Regions from separate parts of the Hydrogenophaga sp. FW305-3-2-15-A-LB1 genome, predicted to be linked through region 2. Evidence: riboswitches for the same ligand, from Rfam matches in the RefSeq annotation. Region 2 holds a riboswitch; the other holds the start of a gene.
The links. A riboswitch is a leader RNA that binds a small molecule or an ion and turns the genes downstream of it on or off. The one in region 2 is predicted to bind S-adenosylhomocysteine.
Positions count from the first base shown of each region.

Region 1 (10,737 bases), on a different contig from region 2:
GTGTCGTCGGGCGCGATGCCGGCGGTGGCGCACTCGGCCTTCACCTCGTCGGGCGTCTTGAACACCGGGCCCTGGGCGGACGGCTTCATGAAGCGGTACCACTCGACCCACTTGGCGCCGGGCAGGCGGCCCTTGCGCGGCGCGAAGTCCTTGCCGTAGGGCGAGGAGCTGTCGCCGATCCACTCGTCCACGTCGCGCACGTCGAGCAGCACGGTGTCGGTGCCCAGCGCGGCCTGCACGTCGGCCTGGGTGAGCATCACGTCGCTGCCCGCCAGCTCGGGGAAGGTGGCCGGCGTGGGCGTGGCGGCCTCGGTGGAGACCGGCAGGCCCGAGGCCTTCCAGGCGCTGAAGCCGCCGTTGAGCACCTTGATCCTGGGGTAGCCCAGCCAGGTCAGCAGGTAGTAGCCGCGGCAGGACTGGCCGTAGCCGCTGTTCATCGCGTCTTCGTAGAACACGGCGGTCTCTTCGCCCGAGAGGCCGGCGGCGCCCAGCGCGGCGGCGAAGGTGGCCTTGAGGGCTTGCAGGCCTTCGGGCGTGGAGGTGGCGAGGTAGGTGAAGACCTCGCGCAGGTTCACCGCACCGGGGATGTGGCCGGCGGCGAAGGTCTCGGCGTCGCGGGTGTCGATGACCACCACGGGTTCGGACGACTGCAGGGCCTGCAACTGGGCGGGGGCGATCAGGATGGCGTCGATGCTCATGGAAACCTCACGAAAAAGCGGCCGGCGGGATTGCCTGCGGTGCCTTCTCGCAACCCGCGTGCCAGCCTCGTGAAGTTGCCTGAAATGGCTTTCAAGTCATTGTTTTAGTTGAATTTTGTGCTATCAAAAGCACAGCGATAGCACCGGCGCCAAGTGCCTTTGGCCTTCAATGTGTCGACACAATGTCGACACATTGCGCCTCAGGTGTCGTCCCCCCTTCGGGGGGAAGGCGCCGAAGGCGGCGCAGGGGGGAGCTTCTTCATCCTGTAGGCGAACTGGCGCAGCGTGAGGCCCAGGCTTTGCGCCGCGCGCGACTGGTTGCCCTGGTGCCGGGCCAGCGCCTCGCGCAGGGCCTGGGCGCTGTGCGACTGCGCGCTCTGGTAGTCGCGCACCAGCGGTTCGGTCTCCCCGGTGGGGGCCGCCGCGCCCTGGGCCTGGGGCATGAAGCGCTCCAGCGTGGCGGCCGTCACCAGGGTGTGGTCGGCCAGCAGCACCAGGCGCTCGATCAGGTTGCCCAGCTCGCGGATGTTGCCCGGCCAGTCGTGCGCCTCCAGCCGCGCCAGCGCGTCGGGCGCGAGGTTCACGTTGCGCTGGTGCGCCTGGTTGGCGCGGTTCACGAAGTGCAGGGCCAGCGCGCGCACGTCCTCGCCGCGCTCGCGCAGGCTGGGCAGGCGGATCGGGATCACGTTGAGCCGGTAATACAGGTCCTGCCGGAAGCGCCCGGCCTGCACCTCGCGCGCGAGCTCGCGGTTGGTGGCCGCCACCAGGCGCACGTTCACCTTGAGTTCGCGCGTGCCGCCCAGGCGAACCAGCGTGCCCTCCTGCAGCGTGCGCAGCAGCTTGGACTGCATGGCCAGCGGCAGCTCGCCGATCTCGTCGAGGAAGATGGTGCCGCCGTGGGCCTGCTCGAACCAGCCCGCGCGCGCGGTGTTCGCGCCGGTGAAGGCGCCGCGCTCGTAACCGAACAGCTCGGACTCGAACAGCGTTTCGGGAATCGCCGAGCAGTTGACCTTGATGAAGGGCTGGTCGTGCCGGCCGCTGGCCAGGTGCACCGCGCGCGCGAACAGCTCCTTGCCGGTGCCCGACTCGCCCAGCAGCAGCACCGTGGCCTGCGACTGCGACACGCGCTCGAGCTCGCCCAGCGCTTGCAGCAGCGCGGGCGAGCGGCCGATCAGGCCGTAGCGGGCGCTCGCGCTGTCCAGCGCGCGGGCCAGGGCCGCGTTGCGCGCCAGCAGCTGGCGCGTCTGCTCGGCCACCAGCTGTTCCAGCCGCAGCAGCTGCCCGGCCAGCGTGGCCAGGATGCGCAACACGGCCAGGTCGTCGTTCAGGTGGCGCTGGCGGCTGCGGATGCGGTGGCAGGCCAGCACGCCGATGGTGGCGCCGTTGACCTCGATCGGCAGCGCGATGAAGGCCACGGTCTGCGGCGGCAGGCGCTCGCGCGGCACCGTGCGGAACAGGAACAGCGGTTCGGCGTCCACGTCCTGCACGATGGCCGGCAGGCCGGTGGCCAGCACGCGCCCGGTGATGCCCTCGCCCCAGCGGAACACGCCGCGCTGCACCTCCTCGGCCGTGAGGCCGTAGGCGTGGCGCACCGAGGCCGTGCGCTCTTCGCCCGGCGCGGCCTCGCCGGCCAGCACCATGCGGCCCCGGTTCAGGCCCAGCAATTCGCTCATCAGGTGCAGCATCTCGCGCAGCACGAAGGCCGGCGCCAGGCTGCGGCCCACCAGCTTCATCACCTCGCGCATGAGCAGCAGCTCCTGGGCGTGCCAGTCGGTTGCGGGGCTGTCGGGGTCGCTGGGGCTGGAAGGCATGGGCGCGGGGCAAGCAAACATCGCACCAATGGCGGGCGAAGCCCTCCCTGGCGAGCTAAAATCGCCGCTTCTCAAGGAGCGTTGCAGCGCCGGCGGGCTTTTCGGCCCCCACCGTGCGTCAGGCTTGAGTGGGCGCGAACAGGCCCAAACGGCGCTCACCGGTCTGTTTTTCGCAAACTGCCTTGGTGAGCCTCATGTCCTCCGAATCCGCTTCCCCGTCGTCGTCGTCGTCCACCCCCGTGCCGCCCATGCTGCTCTCCGGCCTGGAGCCGCTGCGCATCGAGCCGGGCAGCCTGTTCGTCAACGTGGGCGAGCGCACCAACGTCACCGGCTCCAAGGCCTTCGCCCGCATGATCCTCGAGGGGCGCTTCGAAGACGCCCTGGCCGTGGCGCGCCAGCAGGTGGAGAACGGCGCCCAGATCATCGACGTCAACATGGACGAGGCCATGCTCGACAGCAAGGCCGCCATGGTGCGTTTCCTCAACCTGATCGCCGGCGAGCCCGACATCGCGCGCGTGCCGGTGATGGTGGACTCCTCCAAATGGGAGGTGATCGAGGCCGGCCTGCGCTGCGTGCAGGGCAAGGGCGTCGTCAACTCCATCTCCATGAAGGAAGGCCTGGACGAGTTCAAGCGCCAGGCGCGCCTGGTCAAGCGCTACGGCGCGGCCGCCGTGGTCATGGCCTTCGACGAAAAGGGCCAGGCCGACACCTACGAACGCAAGGTCGAGATCTGCGAACGCGCCTACCGCGTGCTGGTCGATGAGGTGGGCTTCCCGCCCGAAGACATCATCTTCGACCCCAACATCTTCGCCATCGCCACCGGCATCGAGGAACACAACAACTACGCGGTGGACTTCATCAACGCCACGCGCTGGATCAAGCAGCACCTGCCGGGCGCCAAGGTCAGCGGCGGCGTGTCCAACGTGTCGTTCAGCTTCCGCGGCAACGACCCGGTGCGCGAGGCCATCCACACCGTGTTCCTGTACCACGCGATCCAGGCCGGCATGGACATGGGCATCGTCAACGCCGGCATGGTGGGCGTGTACGACGAGCTCGAGCCCGAGCTGCGCGAGCGCGTGGAAGACGTGGTGCTCAACCGCCGGCCCGATGCGGGCGAGCGCCTGGTGGAGGTGGCCGAGAGCGCCAAGGGCTCGGCCAAGGACGACAGCAAGAAGAACGAATGGCGCGCGCTGCCGATCCGCGAGCGGCTGAGCCACGCGCTGGTGCGCGGCATCAACGACTTCATCACCGAAGACACCGAAGAGATGTGGCGCGAGATCGAGGCCGGCGGCGGCCGCCCGCTCAACGTGATCGAAGGCCCGCTGATGGACGGCATGAACGTGGTCGGCGACCTGTTCGGCCAGGGCAAGATGTTCCTGCCGCAGGTGGTGAAGAGCGCGCGCGTGATGAAGCAGGCCGTGGCGCACCTGCTGCCCTACATCGAGGCCGAGAAACTGGCCCTGCAGGCGGCCGGCGGCGACGTGAAGCCCAAGGGCAAGATCGTGATCGCCACCGTCAAGGGCGACGTGCACGACATCGGCAAGAACATCGTCACCGTCGTGCTCCAGTGCAACAACTACGAGGTCGTGAACATGGGCGTGATGGTGCCCTGCCACGAGATCCTGGCCATGGCCAAGGCCGAGGGCGCCGACATCGTGGGCCTCTCGGGCCTGATCACGCCCAGCCTGGAAGAGATGCAGTACGTGGCCGGTGAGATGCAGAAGGACGAACACTTCCGCGGCCGGGGCATCCCGCTGCTGATCGGTGGCGCCACCACCAGCCGCGTGCACACCGCGGTGAAGATCGCGCCGCATTACGACGGCCCGGTGGTCTACGTGCCCGACGCCTCGCGCAGCGTGAGCGTGGCGCAGGGCCTGCTGTCCGACCAGGCCGCGGCCTACATCGCCGAGGTCAATGCCGACTACGAGCGCGTGCGCACCCAGCATGCCAACAAGAAGCAGGTGCCGCTGTGGCCGCTGGAGCGCGCGCGCCTGAACAAGACGCCGATCGACTGGAAGGCCTACACGCCGCAGAAGCCCAAGTTCATCGGCAAGCGCGTGTTCAAGAACTTCGACCTGCACGAGATCGCCAAGTACATCGACTGGGCCCCGTTCTTCCAGACCTGGGACCTCGCCGGCCCCTTCCCCGAGATCCTGAAGGACGAGGTGGTGGGCGAAGAAGCGCGGCGCGTGTTCAGCGACGGCAAGCGCATGCTGCAGCGCCTCATTGAAGGCCGCTGGCTCAGCGCCAGCGCGGTGGTGGGCCTGTACCCGGCCAACAGCGTGCACGACGACGACATTGAGCTCTACACCGACGAGAGCCGCCGCGAAGTCGCGTTGACCTGGCACGGCCTGCGCCAACAGGCCGAGAAGCACGAGATCGACGGCGTGATGCGCCCCAGCCGCTGCCTGGCCGATTTCGTCGCGCCCCAGGGCGAGGCCAACGACTACGTGGGCATGTTCGCCGTGACCGCCGGCCTGGGGGTGGAGAAGAAGGAAAAGCAGTTCCTCGACGACCTCGACGACTACTCCGCCATCATGCTCAAGGCCCTGGCCGACCGCATGGCCGAGGCGCTGGCCGAGTGCATGCACCACCGCGTGCGCACCGACCTCTGGGGCTACGCGGCCGACGAGGCGCTGAGCAACGAAGAGCTGATCAAGGAAAAGTACCAGGGCATCCGCCCCGCGCCGGGCTACCCCGCCTGCCCGGACCACTCCGTCAAGCGCGCGATGTTCGACGTGCTGCAGTGCGAGGACATCGGCATGGGCCTGACCGAGAGTCTGGCCATGACCCCGGCGGCCAGCGTGAGCGGCTTCTACCTCGCCCACCCGCAGAGCACCTACTTCAACGTCGGCAAGATCGGCGACGACCAGGTGGACGACCTGGCCGAGCGCAGCGCCGTGGCGCGCAACGAGCTGCAGCGCTGGCTCGCGCCGAACCTGTGAGGACGGAGAACGATGACGTCGAAGAACCCACTGCCCAACGACGATCTGCTTTGGAAAGGCGTGTTGCTCGCCGCCATTGGCCTGATCGTGCTGATCGCACCCCACCGCCTCCAGTCGCCGGCGCTGCGGGACATCGTCGCGGGCTCGGCGGGCCTGGGCTGGCTGGCGCTGGTGTTGGGCGCCGGGTGCCTGGCGGTGTGGGGATGGCGCGGGTACAGGCATTGGAAGCGCCAGTAGGTCACCGACCTTGTCACCGGGCGTTGCGGCGGCGCGTGCCGGGAACCTCCTCATGCGGCGGCGGCTCTGCCTTCCGTACATCCCCTTTTTGATGTTGGCTTCTTAAAACCTTTTCACCATGAACCTGCTCAACAACCTTTTCAACCACCCCCGGCTCGGCGTCATCCTGTTGCGCTGGACGCTCGCGCTCCTGATGGTGCTGCACGGCTGGGCCAAGATCACCGGCGGCGTGGGCGGCATCGAAGGCATGCTGGTCGCCAAGGGCCTGCCCGGCTTCCTCGCCTATGGCGTGTACCTGGGCGAGTTCGTGGCGCCGCTGTTCCTGCTCGCGGGCGTGTGGGTGGTGCCGGCGGCCCTGGTCATCGCGATCAACATGGCCTTCGCCGTGGGCCTGGCGCACATGGGCCACTGGTTCGATCTCACCAACACCGGCGGCTGGCGCCTGGAACTGCAGGCCTTCTTCTTCGTGACCGCGCTGGTGGTGGCCTTCACGCACCGCATCGGCCCGAACAAGTGAGGTTGGCGGGGCACCAAGCCCCATCACAGGTCTGACGAGATCCGCTGCTGTGCGTTGAACTGCAGGATCAGTTCCTGGGCAGTTTGCAGCAGCGCTTCCTCTTCCAGGGAGAGGGCGCACAGCGAGCCCTCATCGCTCGCCGCCAGCAACATCCTGGTCAATGCCACGGCGCAGAGAATGCGCATTGCCTGAGGCGATTCCTTGCGCATGAACGCCATGACCAGCACAGTGGTCGTCAGGGCCCAGCCCTGGAGGCGTCCATCGGACAATCCCGGCAGGTCGTTGAATGCGAGTTCAATGACCTGCCGGGCCAGGGTCGCTGGGCGACCCAGAGAAACACCCATGTTGCGGCACAGTTCAAACTGCGTTTGAATGGCCGCTTCGGCCTTGCGCCTTCGGAACACTTCCGGCGCTCCTGAAAAAAAGCCCATACACATCTCCTTGCGGCTGCACGCGAGTTCTTCTGGAATTCGCGTGCAGCAACTGACATTGCGGTATGCGCATCATAATGTGACTTAAAGGAGGCTGACTCAAACACGTCACAGCCAGAGACTTGAGCGATGTCTCGTTCATCGGCCAGCGCTCCCCCAACCCTCATTTCGGCCCGAGAGGCCCTGGCCCTGAACATGATCCGGCTGCGCGCCGAGCGGGGCTGGTCCCAGGAAGACCTGGCCCATGAGGCCGGGTTGCACCGCACGTTCATCGGCCACGTGGAACGGCAGGCGCGCAACATTTCACTGGACAACGTGGAGCGCATTGCCCACGTGTTCGGCCTGCGGGCGCATCAGTTGCTGGCGCCGGTGGCCAGGCCCAGGAACCCGGGTTCCTAGGCCTTCGCATCGAGCGATCAGACGTTCATGATCGCCACGGCGCGCGAGTTCAGGTAGGCCTCCATGGCCTCCGGACCGCCTTCGGAGCCGTAGCCCGAATCCTTGATGCCGCCGAACGGCATTTCCGCCGAGGGCATCGCGGGCATGTTGACCCACAGCATGCCCACTTCCACCCGGCGCGCGAGCAGGTCGGCGTTTTTCAGCGAGCGCGTGAAGGCGTAACCGGCCAGGCCGTAGGGCAGGCGGTTGGCTTCGGCGATGGCTTCGTCCAGGGTGTTGAAGCTGCGCACGGCGGCCATGGGGCCGAAGGGCTCGTCGTTGAACACGCGGGCTTCGAGTGGCACGTCGGTGAGGATGGTGGGCCGCCAGAAGTTGCCTTCGTCGCCGATGCGCTCGCCGCCGGTGGCCAGCGTGGCGCCGCGCTCCACGGCGTCCTTGGTGAACTCGGCCATGGCCGTGACGCGGCGCGGGTTGGCCAGCGGGCCCATCTGCGTGCCCTCGGCCGAGCCGTCGCCCACCGCGAGGCCGGCCGCGTGCTTGACCAGCGCGGCCGAGAACTCCTTGGCGATGCTCTCGTGCACCAGGAAACGCGTGGGCGAGATGCAGACCTGGCCCGCGTTGCGGAACTTGGCGCCGCCCGCGGTCTTCACGGCCAGGGCCACGTCGGCGTCTTCCGCCACGATCACCGGCGCGTGCCCGCCCAGCTCCATGGTCACGCGCTTCATGTGCTGGCCGGCCATGGCCGCGAGTTGTTTGCCCACCGGCGTGGAGCCGGTGAAGGTGATCTTGCGGATGACCGGGTGCGCGATCAGGTAGCTGGAGATCTCGGACGGCGTGCCGTAGACCAGGCCGAGCACGCCCGCGGGCAGGCCGGCGTCGGCGAAGGCGCGCACCAGTTCGGCCGGCGCGGCCGGGGTTTCTTCGGGCGCCTTGACGATCATGGAGCAGCCCGTGGCCAGCGCCGCCGCGAGCTTGCGCACGACCTGGTTGATGGGGAAGTTCCAGGGCGTGAACGCGGCCACCGGGCCGACCGGGTCTTTCAGCACCATCTGGCGCAGGGCCAGGTTGCCGCGCGAGGGCACGATGCGGCCGTAGACGCGCAGGCCTTCGTCGGCGAACCACTCCAGGATGTCGGCGGCGGCCATGGCCTCGCCCTTGGCCTCGGCCAGCGGCTTGCCCTGCTCCTGCGTGAGCAGGCGGGCGATGGCGCCGGCGCGCTCGCGCATCAGGCCGGCGGCCGCGCGCATCACCTTGGCGCGCTCGATGGCCGGCGTGTCGCGCCAGGTTTCGAAGCCCTTCTGCGCGGCGGCCAGGGCCAGGTCCAGATCGGCCTGGCGCGCGTGCGCCACGCGCCCGATTTCCTTGCCGGTCGCCGGGTTGAACACGGCCAGCGTCTCGCCCGCTTGGGCATCGCGCCATTGGCCTTGGATGAAGAGTTGGGTGTTGGGGTACGTCAAGGAAGTCTCCTGAAGCGGTGAAAGCGGCGGTGAAAGCGGAACCTTAACAGCAGTCGAATGGCCGCGCGGGCACGGTGGCATGCGGGAAATCTCGAGCCTTATCGCGTGCGCTTGTCCGCGATAATTCCCGGGCCGCTTCCTGCGGTGATCACGACATGACACTTCAGCAGCTGCGAACTTTCCTGGCCATTGTCGAGTTTGGCAGCTTTCGCAGAGCCGCGCGAGAGCTCGATGTGTCCCAGGCGGGCTTGACCACCAGCATCCAGGCGCTTGAAAACGAGCTGAAGCTGAGGCTGATCGTGCGATCGACCCACGGGATCACCTTGACGGCGGAAGGCCGGCAGATCTACGAGCGCGCGCAGATCGTCGATCGCGAGTCGCGCCAGATCCTCAGCGACGCCGATCGCCTGCGTGGCAAGAGCGGCGGTCATCTCAGCATTGGCCTGGGCCCCACGCCGACCGCGACCCTGTTGCACCACGTGGTGCCGGACTTCCACAAGCGTTTTCCCGACGTGCGGCTGAACCTGACCAGCGGGGTGTACGAGCACCTGGAGTCCGCCTTGCAACAGGGCAAAGTGGAACTCGCGATCACGGCGGTGCCTGGCGAAGGCGTGTCACCCAACCTGACGAGCGTGGAGCTGTTCCGCAGCGATCTGGCCGTGATCGCCCGGGAAGACCACCCGCTGGCGGGCGCCGATTCCATCCGCGAGCTGCTCGAGACCGAATGGGTGCTGCTGGGCTCGCCGGGCGGCCCGGGTGGCACGGTGACGCAGTACCACATCGAGCACGGGTTGCCGGCGCCCCTCATCGCGGCCACGTGCGAGTCCCTGACCCAGCTGGCGGCCCTGGTGCGCGGCACCGACTGGATGGCCGTCATCCCGGCCGTGATGATCGACCGCGGTCTCATGGGCGACGGACTCGCGACCCTCAAGCTGCGGGAGGCGGTGCCGCGCTATGTCAACAGCGTGGTCTACCGCCGCGAGCCCCCGCTCTCGCCAGCGGCCCAGGCCTTCGTCGCCATGTGCCGCTCGTGCGCGCGCGCGCTGGCCCTGGGGGTCAGGCCCTGAGCCTTTCCGCCCGGGTCAGAAGACGTGGCGCATGCCGATCTGGACCCCTCGGACGTCCGCGCCCGCGGCCGGGCTGCCGCCCGCGTCGGCGCGGCTGGGCCACAGGCCGAACGCGGCCGCACCGTCGTTGCGCTGGTGGGCGACGCTCACGTACACCGAGGTGCGCCGGGACAGGGGTTGCAGGTACTGCACCGCCCACAGGCGCGCGTCCGAGCCGGCGGCGTCGTCGACGTTGCGCACCTGGTAGGTGGCGTTGATTTCACCCGGCCCCACCGGCACCTTGACGCCGACGGAGCCGCCGCGCATGCCGAACGAGCCATCGACATCGGACTTGATCAGGTAGCCGTACAGCTTCGCCACCCGGAAGTCGTAGCTCGCGCCCAGGCTGACCGTGTCGGTGGAGACCGAGGCCCGCCCGGGCTGGCCCGCCGAGGCGCCGGTGGTGTTCAGGCGGTCGTAGACGGCGCCGACGTACAGCGCGCCCTGGGCGTATTCCAGGGCATAGCTGGCGGGATGGCCAAACGGTGAGGCGCCCTCGTTGGTCGCGACCATCACGCGGCCCACGAAGCCGCCGACGGTGGGCGAGGTGTACTGGATCGCGTTGTTGTATTGAACCGGATAGCCCAGGTTGCCCGCCGCACCCCCGCGCTGGAACAGCGTCTGCATGGCACCCATGCTCGAGCGCTGGAACGGGTCGATGCGCAGCGACATCGCGATGCTGGGCGTGAACTGGCTGCCCAGGGCCAGGCTGCCCAGCGTGGCGTGGCGCAGGCCCACCACGGTTTCGCGGTTGAAGGCCTGCGTGGGGCTGGACAGGGTGCCGGTGTCGGCGTTGAAGCCCTGCTCCAGCTTGAAGAAGGCCTGATGCCCACCGCCCAGATCCTCCGTGCCGCGCACGCCCCAGCGCGAGGTGTCGCTGGACAGCAGCGTGTGGCGGCGGGCGGCCGTCACGGCCGTGCCGGACATGCGCACGGCGTTGACGGACACGTCCAGGCGCCCATACAGCTGGACCGACGATGTGCCGCCCGGGGCCTGGGCGAACGCGAGGGGCGGCACGAGCAGGCACGCGCCGATCACACTCTTCTTCTTCATGTTGTCTCCTTCCGTGGGAAGCGCTCGGGGCGAGCGCGAATGGCAGCGCCTGGCGGCGCCGCCGGTTACAGATCCAGCACGAC
Region 1 covers NZ_JBYTAE010000037.1:23,952-34,688, reverse strand. Annotated here, with positions in the region: gene AC3WPZ_RS13155 (sulfurtransferase) at 1-698, opposite strand, end outside; gene AC3WPZ_RS13150 (sigma-54 interaction domain-containing protein) at 899-2,509, opposite strand; S-adenosyl-L-homocysteine riboswitch at 2,577-2,673, shown strand; gene metH (methionine synthase) at 2,758-5,454, shown strand; gene AC3WPZ_RS13140 (hypothetical protein) at 5,467-5,691, shown strand; gene AC3WPZ_RS13135 (DoxX family protein) at 5,810-6,208, shown strand; gene AC3WPZ_RS13130 (hypothetical protein) at 6,232-6,639, opposite strand; gene AC3WPZ_RS13125 (helix-turn-helix transcriptional regulator) at 6,769-7,038, shown strand; gene AC3WPZ_RS13120 (NAD-dependent succinate-semialdehyde dehydrogenase) at 7,056-8,495, opposite strand; gene AC3WPZ_RS13115 (LysR family transcriptional regulator) at 8,651-9,562, shown strand; gene AC3WPZ_RS13110 (porin) at 9,578-10,654, opposite strand; gene AC3WPZ_RS13105 (4Fe-4S dicluster domain-containing protein) at 10,720-10,737, opposite strand, start outside.
Region 1: linked by a shared signal. The riboswitch ahead of metH (methionine synthase) and the one ahead of ahcY (adenosylhomocysteinase) in region 2 are both predicted to bind S-adenosylhomocysteine.

Region 2 (10,737 bases):
GCATCAAGCTGGTGACCGAACTCAGCAAGGTGCGCGACGACGTCACGCGCCGGGGCCAGAAGCCACCGCACACGCTCTACGTGCTCGACGAGCCCACGGTGGGCCTGCACATGGCCGACGTGGAGAAGCTGATTCGCGTGCTGCACCGCCTGGTGGACGGCGGCCACAGCGTGGTGGTGATCGAGCACGACCTGGACGTGATGGCCGAGGCCGACTGGATCATCGACCTGGGCCCCGAGGGTGGCAACGGCGGGGGCCGCATCGTGGCCGCCGCGCCACCCGACGAGGTGGTGCGCCTGGACACGCACACCGGGCGTGTGCTGGGGCCGGTGCTGGCCAGGACGTGATGCCCGAGGGCCAGGTCATCCACATCCACGCCGAGGCGCCGGCCAAGCCGGTTCTGGGCGCGCCGTGCAACGGCTGCGGGGTGTGTTGCCTGGCCGAGCCTTGTCCTTTGGGGCGGGTGATTTCGCGCAAGCGCGTGGGCGCGTGCGACGCGCTGCGCTGGGACGGCGCCTTGTCGGTCTACCGCTGTGGCGCCATCACCGACGCGCGGGGCGTGCTGGGCCCGCGCTGGCGCTGGGCGGCGCCGGTGTTCCAGCGGCTGGCGCGGCGCTGGATCGCGGCCGGCGTGGGGTGCGACGCGGCGTTGCAGGCCGAGCGCGGCGGCTGAGCGCTCAGCGCGCGAGCAGCCAGACCACGCCCACCGCCAGCACGGCCAGGGCCCCCATCAGCAGGCGCGTGCGCTTGCGCAGCAGGTCCACGGCACCCACCAGGCGCGCGTTCTGCTCGGCCAGTTCGGTCAGGGTCTGCGCCATCTGGGCCTGCACCGCAGCCTGCTGGTCGATCAGCTGCCGCGCTTCGATCAGGCGGTTCTTGAGTTCACCCAGGGTGGGCGGGGCGTCGCCCAGGTCCAGCGGCACCGGCGCGGTCGTGCCGGCGGGTGGCGCCTTCGAGCGGTCCAGCAGCTTGCGCGCGGCGTTGAGCACCGTGGGCGCGTGTTCGATCACGTCCCCCCAGGGGATCACTTTCAGGGCAACCAGCCAGGGAATGGCCATGGGGAGATCCTTTCTCTTGTCAGGTTAGGAGGCCCTCAGCCGCGTGGGGTTCCTTCAGATGGGGCCGAAACGGTCCGTCTCAACAGCCACCAGCCCAGGCCGGCGACCGACAGCAGCAGGGCCGGGAAGCCCAGCGTGGGCGCCCACTGCAGCGCGGCGGCGCCCAGCGCGGGCGCGAGCACCCCGCCCAGGGTGTAGGACAGCACCAGCACGGCGGTGCTGTTGACCAGGGTGATGCCTTCCTCGCGCGAGCCGATGTCGATCATCGCCAGCGTGTACAGACAACCGCCCGCGCCGCCCCAGAGGAAGGCCACGGGCGCGGCCAGCCAGGGCGTGCCGGCCACGAAGGGGATGACCAAGGTGGCCAGCAGGGTGATCAGGGCGCAGACCCGCATGATCGCCAGGCGCGCGCGGTGGCCGTCGCCCCAGCGCTGCGCCGGGTGGTGGGCCATGCGGTCGGCCAGCACGCCGGCCGGCAGCATCATGAGCGCGCTGCCCAGGCCGCTGGCCGAGACCAGCAGCGCCGCCACGGTGGCGCCCAGGCCCAGCGCCAGGCCGTAGAGCGGCAGGATGGACGTGAGGCCGCTTTCGAAGAAACCGCCGACGAAGCCCACGGTCATGATCAGCGGATGGGCCAGCAGCGCGTGCCACACGCCCGACAGGCCCACCTTCGCGCTGTGCGCGTCGGCCGCGTCGGGCAGGCGCGGGATCAGCAGGCTCCAGACCAGGCCGATGGCCATGAAGCCGAGCGCGATCCACAGGGCCGCGTCGCTGTCGGCGCCGACCCAGGCCAGCATGAGCGGGCCGACCACGAAGGTGATGCCCACCATGGTCTCGAAGATGCCCACGTAGCGCCCGCGCTGCCCGGGCGGCGAGAACTCGGCCACCACGGCCTCGGCCAGCACCCAGCGCAGGCCCGAGGCCATGCCGGCGGCGATCTTGAACACGAACCAGAGCCACAGCAGCGGCGTGAAGGCGAAGCCGGCGGTGGCGATCACCGGGATCAGCGCGGCCAGCCACAGCGTGGGCCGCCGGCCCAGGCGCTGCGTGATGGCCGAAGCGAACGGCGTCATGAAGAACACGCCGAGCCAGCCGCTGGCGGCGAACACACCGGCCAGCGCGGTCGATTCGCCGCCGCCCTTGAGGCGCAACAGCAGCAGCGGCGTGAGCATGAAGTAGCCCACCAGTTCGAAAAAGGTGGAGCCGAAGATCGCGACCAGGCCGAGCCGGGCCTGGGCGGGTGGGTGCTCCGGCAGTGTGCCGGTGGGCGGCAGCGGGTGTTCGCTCATGCGCCCACGGCCCGCGCGCCCAGCACCGCCTCGGCCACCTCGGTGAAGCCCGCGCCGCGTTCGCCCGCCGCCACGTAGCGCGGGTGCTGCGTGAGCGCGCCCCAGAAGCGCGCGACGTTGGCCACGCCCACGCTGTGCGGGAAATGGCCGAACATGCGCGCGTCGTTGGTCGAGTCGCCGACGTAGACCCAGCGGTCGAGTTCGTCGTCGAGCGAGCGGCCCAGGCGCGATCGCACGATCCAGCGCGCACCGGCCAGCTTGTCGTGCTCGCCGATCCAGCCGTTGATGTGGATGGAGCTCACGGTGGCGTTGAGGCCCTCGCTTTTCATGAGTTGCACCACCGTGGCGATGTCGGCTTCGCTCAGGTGGGCGAACTCGCTGTGGTCGATCGCGATGTCGGTCTCGCGCCCCGGGCTGTCGGTGGCCAGGCGGGCCTGCGGCAGCTCGGCGAGCACGCGCCGCGCGGTGGCCTGCAGCTTCGCGAAATGGGCGGCGCGCGTGGCCGCGTCCTGCAGGTAGTCGCGCCTGAGTTCGCCCGAGTCGCCGCGCCACAGCGCCACGGCGCCGTTCTCGGCCACGATGGCGTCCACCGGCCAGGCCAGCGCGAAGGCCTCGCTCCAGCCGGCGGGCCGGCCCGTGATGGCGAACACCGGCAGGCCGGCGGTGCGCAGGCGGTGCAAGGCGTCCAGGGCATCGGGGGTGATCGCGCCCTCGGTCGTGAGGGTGTCGTCGATGTCGGTCAGCACGCCGTGGATGCGGGCGCGGTCCGTGGCGGGCCAGAGGGTGAGGGGATTCATGCGCATGGAAGGCGGGCAGTGTCGCACAGGGCCCCGGGCGCCGCAGGTGCCACCGGCGACGCGCGGCAGGGGGCAGATCGAGGCCGCTGCGGTAGAATCGCGCGATCCGAGGAGCGTTGCAGCGCCCCCACTGAACACTTCAGCAGCGGGGCGTGAGGCTCGGACCATCCATGCAACGACGCTCATCCACATCCCGTGCGATGAGTTCTTTTTGACTCAATGCCAGATGTGGTTTGTCCATCCTTTCCGGAGCGAACCATGAATGCACGTCTGAACAACCCGACCGCCGACAGCGCGATCGCCGACCTTTCCCTGGCCGAGTGGGGCCGCAAGGAAATCCGCATTGCGGAAACCGAAATGCCCGGCCTGATGGCCATCCGCGAGGAATTCGCCGCCGCCAAGCCGCTCAAGGGCGCGCGCATCACCGGCAGCATCCACATGACGATCCAGACCGCGGTGCTGGTCGAAACCCTGCAGGCCCTGGGCGCGAGCGTGCGCTGGGCTTCGTGCAACATCTTCTCCACGCAAGACCACGCCGCCGCCGCGCTGGTCGCGCAGGGCACGCCGGTGTTCGCGCACAAGGGCGAGACCCTGGCCGAGTACTGGGATTTCACCCACCGCATCTTTGAGTTCGGCGCCGCCGGCACGGAAGGCGAAGGCCCCAACATGATCCTGGACGACGGCGGCGACGCCACGCTGCTGATGATCCTGGGCCAGAAGGCCGAGAAGGACCTTTCGGTCATCAGCAAGCCGACCAGCGAAGAAGAAACCTGCCTGTTCGCCGCCATCAAGGCCAAGCTCGCGCAGGACCCGACCTGGTACACCCGCAAGGCCAGCCAGATCATCGGCGTGACCGAAGAGACCACCACCGGCGTGCACCGCCTGAAGGAAATGGCTGCCCGGGGCACGCTGCCGTTCCGCGCCATCAACGTGAACGATTCGGTGACCAAGAGCAAGTTCGACAACCTGTACGGCTGCCGCGAATCGCTGGTCGACGGCATCAAGCGCGCCACCGACGTGATGATCGCCGGCAAGGTCGCCGTGGTCGCCGGCTACGGTGACGTGGGCAAGGGTTCGGCCCAGGCGCTGCGCGCGCTGTCGGCCCAGGTGTGGGTGACCGAGATCGACCCCATCAATGCCCTGCAGGCCGCGATGGAAGGCTACAAGGTCGTGACCATGGAGTACGCCGCCGACAAGGCCGACATCTTCGTGACCACCACCGGCAACAAATCCATCATCACGCACAACCACATGGCCGCGATGAAGGACCAGGCCATCGTCTGCAACATCGGCCACTTCGACAACGAGATCGACATCGCCTCGATCGAGAAGTACGAATGGGAAGAGATCAAGCCGCAGGTCGACCACGTCAAGTTCCCCGACGGCAAGAAGATCATCCTGCTGGCCAAGGGCCGCCTGGTGAACCTGGGCTGCGGCACCGGCCACCCCAGCTTCGTGATGTCGAGCTCGTTCGCGAACCAGACCATTGCCCAGATCGAGCTGTTCACGCAGCCGAAGAAGTACGAAGTGGGCCAGGTCTACGTGCTGCCCAAGCACCTGGACGAGAAGGTCGCGCGCCTGCACCTGAAGAAGGTTGGCGCCATGCTGACCGAGCTGACCGACGAGCAGGCCGCCTACATCGGCGTGAGCAAGGCCGGCCCGTACAAGCCGGACACCTACCGGTATTGATCGCGCCCATGCGGGCCGACCAGCTGCTCGTCGAGCGCGGCCTGGCCGCCACCCGTTCGCAAGCCCAGCGGCTCATCGCCGCGGGCGTGCAATGGCGTGCGCCGGGTGGCGACTGGACAGCGGTCACCAAGAACGGCGAGGAGCTGCGTGACGCGGCCGAGCTGCGCCTGCTGGACACGGCGGAGACGCGCTATGTGTCGCGCGGCGGCCTCAAGCTGGAAGGCGCGCTGCGCCACACCGGCCTGGACGTGAGCGGCCTGCGCTGCCTCGATGTGGGGCAGAGCAGCGGCGGTTTCACCGACTGCCTGTTGCAGCGGGGCGCGGCGCGGGTCGTGGGGGTGGACGTGGGCCAGGGCCAGCTGCACCCGCAGCTCAAGGGCGATCCGCGCGTGATCTGCATTGAAAAATGCAACGCGCGCGATCTCTCGGCCCAGGCGCTGCAGGACGCGGGTGGCGCGCCGCCGTTCGATCTGATCGTGGGCGACCTGTCGTTCATCTCGCAGACCCTGGTGTGGCCGGCCCTGGTGCCGCTGCTGGCGCCGGGTGGGCAGATGCTGATGCTGGTCAAGCCGCAGTTCGAGCTGCAGCCCGGGCACATCGGCAAGGGCGGTCTGGTGAAGGACGCGGCGAGTTACGCCATCGTGCGCGATCGCATCGCGCAGGCCTGCGAAGAGCAGGGCCTGCGGATGCGCGACTACGTCGAGAGCGCGATCACCGGGGGTGACGGCAACCGCGAGTTTTTTGTGTATGCGAGCAAGTGATGTAAGGAGGGGGCCGTGAGTCTTCCCATCAGCCTGGAATTTTTCCCGACCAAGACGCCCGAAGGCGCGGTCAAGCTGCGCGCGGTGCGCCAGCAGCTGTACGCGCTCAAGCCCGAGTTCTGCTCGGTGACCTTTGGCGCCGGCGGCTCCACGCAGGACGGCACGCTGCAGGCCGTGACCGAGATCATGGGCGAGGGCTGCCCCGCCGCGCCGCACCTGAGCTGCATCGGCCAGTCGAGCGCGAGCATCCGCGAGCGCCTGGCGGCCTACGCGGCCGCCGGCATCCGCCGCATCGTGGCCCTGCGCGGTGACCTGCCCAGCGGCTACGGCGTGGGTGGCGAGTTCCGCTACGCCAGCGACCTGGTGGCCTTCGTGCGCGCCGAGACCGGTGACCGATTCCACATCGAGGTGGCGGCCTACCCGGAAACGCACCCGCAGGCCCGCTCGCCCGAGGCCGACCTCGAGGCCTTCGCGGCCAAGGTGAAGGCCGGTGCCGATTCGGGCATCACGCAGTACTTCTTCAATGCCGACGCCTACTTCCGCTACCGTGACGAGCTGCAGCGCGTGGGCGTGGACGTGCCGGTGGTGCCGGGCATCATGCCCATCACCAGCTCCACGCAGCTGATGCGCTTCTCCGACGCCTGCGGCGCCGAGATCCCGCGCTGGATCCGCATGCGCCTGCAGGCCTTCGGCGACGACACCGCGTCCATCAAGTCCTTCGGCCTGGACGTGGTGACCGACCTGTGCGACCGCCTGCGCGGCGGCGGCGTGCCGGGGCTGCACTTCTACACCATGAACCAGAGCGGGGCCACGACGGACATCGTCCAGCGCCTCGGTCTTGCATGAGCCTCAAGCCCGCGGTCACGCTGGCGCTGGCCACCTTGTTGTGGCTCGGCGGCTGCGCGACGCGAGCGCCGGACATGCCCGACCTGGGCAGCGTGCCCGATGCCTCGGCCGACGACACCGACACCCCGGACGCCAGCGAGAGCGTCATCGCGCGGGGCCTGGCGTCCTGGTACGGCGAGCCTTTCCACGGCCGGCGCACCGCCAGCGGCGAGGTCTACGACATGAACGAACTCACCGCGGCCCACAAGACCCTGCCGTTCGGCACCCGCGTGCGTGTGCGCCACGCCCGCACGGGCAAGGAGGTGACGGTGCGCATCAACGACCGCGGCCCGCACGTGCCGGGCCGCATCATCGACCTCAGCCGCGCGGCCGCGTCGGCGCTGGGCATCGTGCAGGGCGGCGTCGGCCGGGTCGTGCTGTTGCGCGACTGAAGCGCGTGGCTTGACCTGCGTCAAGCAACCCGCACCAGCGGGGCCAGGTCTCCGGCCGGTTTGACGTGGCGCAACGCCGCGCCACGCACGGTCTTCTGTAATGGACGCGGGGATTCTCCCGAGTCAACGCAACACAGAAGACCATCATGAATACGCACCACTTCGCCCTGGCCGCCCTCGCGTCCACCTGCCTGCTCGCCTCGGGCGCCGCCCTGGCGCAGGACGACTTCCAGGCCGGCAGCGTGCTCGTGCGCGCCCGCGCCGTGCACCTGGACAGCGCCGACAAGGACGGCACCGGCCTGGGCCTGGCCATGAACAACAAGGGCTTGCCCGAAGTCGACGTGAGCTACTTCTTCAGCAAGCACCTCGCGGCCGAGCTCATCCTCACGGTGCCGCAGAAACACACCCTCACGTCCAACGGCGCGGCCATCGGCACGCTGCGCCACCTGCCACCCACGCTGACCGTGCAGTACCACTTCGACGCGCCCGGCTTCAAGCCCTACGTGGGCGCGGGCCTCAACTACACGCGCTTCAGCTCGGTGCACCTGCTGGGCGGCGCGGCCGACGTGAAGCGCCACAGCTTCGGCCCGGCGCTGCAGGTGGGGGTGGACATTCCGCTGAGCAAGCAGCTCTACCTGAACGTCGATGTGAAGAAGGTCTTCATCAAGACCGACGTGAGCGCCGGTGGCGCGAAGATCGGCCAGTTCAAGGCCGACCCCGTGCTGGTCGGCGTGGGCCTGGGCTGGCGCTTTTGACGGAACGCGGGCCTCAGCGCTCGTCGTAGCTCACCACCACGCGGTCGGTGGTGGGCCGCGCCTGGCAGCTCAGCACGAAGCCCTTGTCGGTCTCCCAGGGTTCGAGCGTGAAGTTCTTGTCCATCTGCACCGCGCCTTCCATCACCTTGGCGCGGCAGGTGCAGCACACGCCGCCCCGGCACGACCAGGGCAGGTCCAGCCCGGCGTTCAGGGCCACGTCGAGCACGCGCTCGTCGCGGTTCATGCGCAGCTCGTGCGGCTTGCCATCGAGCACCACGGTGAGCGCCACGTCACCCTCGGCGCGCACGGCCGGCTGGCCGAGCACCACGGCCTGGCGCTGCGCGGCGGGCAAGGCCTCCAGCGTGGGCGAGGTGAAGCGCTCGGTGTGCACGCGGTCCGGGCGCACGCCCGCATCGAGCAAGGCCTTTTCGGTCGCCTCGATCATGGCTTCGGGGCCGCAGATGAAGACCTCGTCCATGCTGCCCACGGGCAGCAGGGTGTCGATCAGGGCGCGCACCTTGTCGGCGTCGATGCGGCCTTCGAGCAGCGGCACTTCCTGCGCCTGGCGCGAGAGGATGTGGATCAGCGTGAGGCGGTCCGCGTAGCGGTCCTTCAGGTCCTGCAGCGACTCGTTGAACATCACGCTGCCCATGCGGCGGTTGCCGTACACGAGCGTGAACTTCGAGGTGGGCGACTCTTCCAGCGTGCTGGCCATGAGCGAGAGGATGGGCGTGATGCCCGAGCCGGCCGCGAACCCCACGCGGTGCACCGCGCGCGGCTTGTGCACGGTGAAGCGGCCGTCGGGCGGCATCGCCTTGAGCGTGTCGCCGGCCTTCAGGGCGGTGGCGGCCCAGTTGGAGAACACGCCGCCGTCCACGGGGCGGATGCCCAGCGTGAGTTCACCGCGCTGCGTGAGCAGGCTGCGCGGGCTGCTGATGGAGTAGCTGCGCCGCACGTCCTGGCCGTCGATGGTGGCGCGCACGGTGAGGAACTGGCCGGGCTCGAACGCGAAGGTGGCGCGCTGCTCGGGTGGGATCGCGAAGGTGATCGCCACCGCGCCGGCGGCCTCGGGGCTGATGCGGGCGATCGGGAGTTCGTGGAAGCGGGCGGCGGTGGACATGGCGTCAATAAGGCTTGAAGTAGTCGAACGGTTCCAGGCAGTCGAGGCAGCGGTACATCGCCTTGCAGGCGGTGGAGCCGAAGGGCGAGGTCTCGGTGGTGTGGGTCGATCCACACTGCGGACAGGGCACGGTCTCGCGGCGCAGGGCCTGGCGCGAGAACTTCAGCGGCGCGGCGGAGGCCGGCGGCTCGCTGCCGCATTGTGGTGGCGCGATGCCGTAGGCGCGCAGCTTCTCGCGCGCGGCTTCGGTCATCCAGTCGGTGGTCCAGGCCGGCGCGAGCTGCGTGACCACGCGCGCGGTGAGGCCCGCGTTCGCCAACGCGGCGCGCACGTCGTCCTCGATCTGGCCCATGGCCGGGCAGCCGCTGTAGGTCGGCGTGATCACCACCTCGGGAACACCGTCCGCGCCGGTGCGCACGCCGCGCAGGATGCCGAGCTCGCTCAGGCTGACCACCGGGATTTCCGGGTCGGCCAGGCCGGCGAGCGCGTCATGGATTTCGGTGTGCATGGTGGGCGCTCACCACACGGCCTGCGGGTGCGTGCGTGCCAGGCTCTGCATCTCGGCGAGCAGAAATCCCATGTGCTCGGAGTGCACGCCGTGTTTGCCCTGCGGCACATGACCCTGCACGGAGGGGCGCTGCAGCGTGGCCTCGTTCAGCGTGTCGTCCACCAGCGCGTCCCAATCGGCCTGCAGGCCGGCCACGTCGACGCCGGTGCCGTTGTGCACCGCGGCGGTTTCGGCCTCGTTGCCGATCCAGAACTCCTGGCAGTAGGGCAGCAGGTGCTGCAGCGCGGCCTGCGCGCGGGCGTGCGATTCGTCGGTGCCATCGCCGAAGCGCACCAGCCAGTCGCTGGCGTGGCGCAGGTGGTAGCGCACCTCCTTCAGCGACTTGGCCGCGATGGCGGCGAGCTGCGCATCGGCCGAGGTCTGCAGCCGGTCCCACACCAGCACCATGAGCGCGCTGTAGAGGAAGTTGCGCGCGAGGGTGGTCGCGTAGTCGCGGTCGCCGGACGCGGTGCTGGCCAGCGGGCCGCTGTGCGGCAGCTCCAGCAGCGTGAGGTTGCGGAATTCGTGCGTGTCGCGGAAGTAGGCCAGCGTGTCCTCGGTCACCGCGCCGTGGGTGCGCGCACCCTGCAGGTGGGCGAAGCGCTGCGCCTGGGCCGGGTCGGCGTTGATCAGCGTGGCCGCGTGCTGGTAGAGCAGGCGGGCCTGGCCGAGCAGGTCCAGGCTGTTGTTGGCCAGCGCGAGGTCTTCTTCGAGGATGGGCCCGTGGCCGCACCACTCGGCGTTGCGCTGCCCCAGCACCAGCGCGTTGTCGGCCAGGTGCAGCAGGTAGTCGATCGGTGCCGTGCCGCTCATCACATGTGCCCCACTTTGTCGGGGATCTCGTAGAAGGTGGGATGGCGGTACACCTTGTCGGCGGCCGGGTCGAAGAAGCTGTCCTTGCTGTCGGGCTCGCTGGCCGTGATGCCGCTGCTTTGCACGACCCAGATGCTCACGCCTTCCTGGCGCCGCGTGTACACGTCGCGCGCCAGGTGCAGCGCGTGCTGGGCGTCGCTGGCGTGCAGGCTGCCGCAGTGCTTGTGCTCCAGGCCCTGCTTGCTGCGCACGAAGACCTCCCAGAGAGGCCATTCCTTCAAGGTGGTGGTGTTCATGCGGCCTCCTTCATGGCACGTTGCTGTTGTTTGCGGGCGTGGGCGAGGGCGGCTTCGCGCACCCAGGCGCCGTCGTTCCAGGCCTTCACGCGGGTGGCCAGGCGTTCCTTGTTGCACGGGCCGTCGCCGTTGACCACGGCCCAAAACTCGTCCCAGTCGATCTGGCCGTAGTCGTGGTGGCCGCGTGCCTCGTTCCACTTCAGCGCCGGATCGGGCAGGGTGACGCCCAGCACCTCGGCCTGCGGCACGGTCGCATCCACGAACTTCTGGCGCAGGTCGTCGTTGCTGATGCGCTTGATGCCCCAGCGCATGCCCTGCACGCTGTTGGGGCTGTC
Region 2 covers NZ_JBYTAE010000062.1:957-11,693, reverse strand. Annotated here, with positions in the region: gene uvrA (excinuclease ABC subunit UvrA) at 1-347, shown strand, start outside; gene AC3WPZ_RS18740 (hypothetical protein) at 347-673, shown strand; gene AC3WPZ_RS18735 (hypothetical protein) at 678-1,058, opposite strand; gene AC3WPZ_RS18730 (MFS transporter) at 1,094-2,347, opposite strand; gene AC3WPZ_RS18725 (HAD-IIB family hydrolase) at 2,344-3,144, opposite strand; S-adenosyl-L-homocysteine riboswitch at 3,247-3,335, shown strand; gene ahcY (adenosylhomocysteinase) at 3,403-4,833, shown strand; gene AC3WPZ_RS18715 (TlyA family RNA methyltransferase) at 4,842-5,594, shown strand; gene metF (methylenetetrahydrofolate reductase [NAD(P)H]) at 5,610-6,440, shown strand; gene AC3WPZ_RS18705 (septal ring lytic transglycosylase RlpA family protein) at 6,437-6,871, shown strand; gene AC3WPZ_RS18700 (OmpW/AlkL family protein) at 7,018-7,626, shown strand; gene AC3WPZ_RS18695 (2Fe-2S iron-sulfur cluster-binding protein) at 7,640-8,746, opposite strand; gene paaD (1,2-phenylacetyl-CoA epoxidase subunit PaaD) at 8,751-9,254, opposite strand; gene paaC (1,2-phenylacetyl-CoA epoxidase subunit PaaC) at 9,264-10,106, opposite strand; gene paaB (1,2-phenylacetyl-CoA epoxidase subunit PaaB) at 10,106-10,402, opposite strand; gene paaA (1,2-phenylacetyl-CoA epoxidase subunit PaaA) at 10,399-10,737, opposite strand, start outside.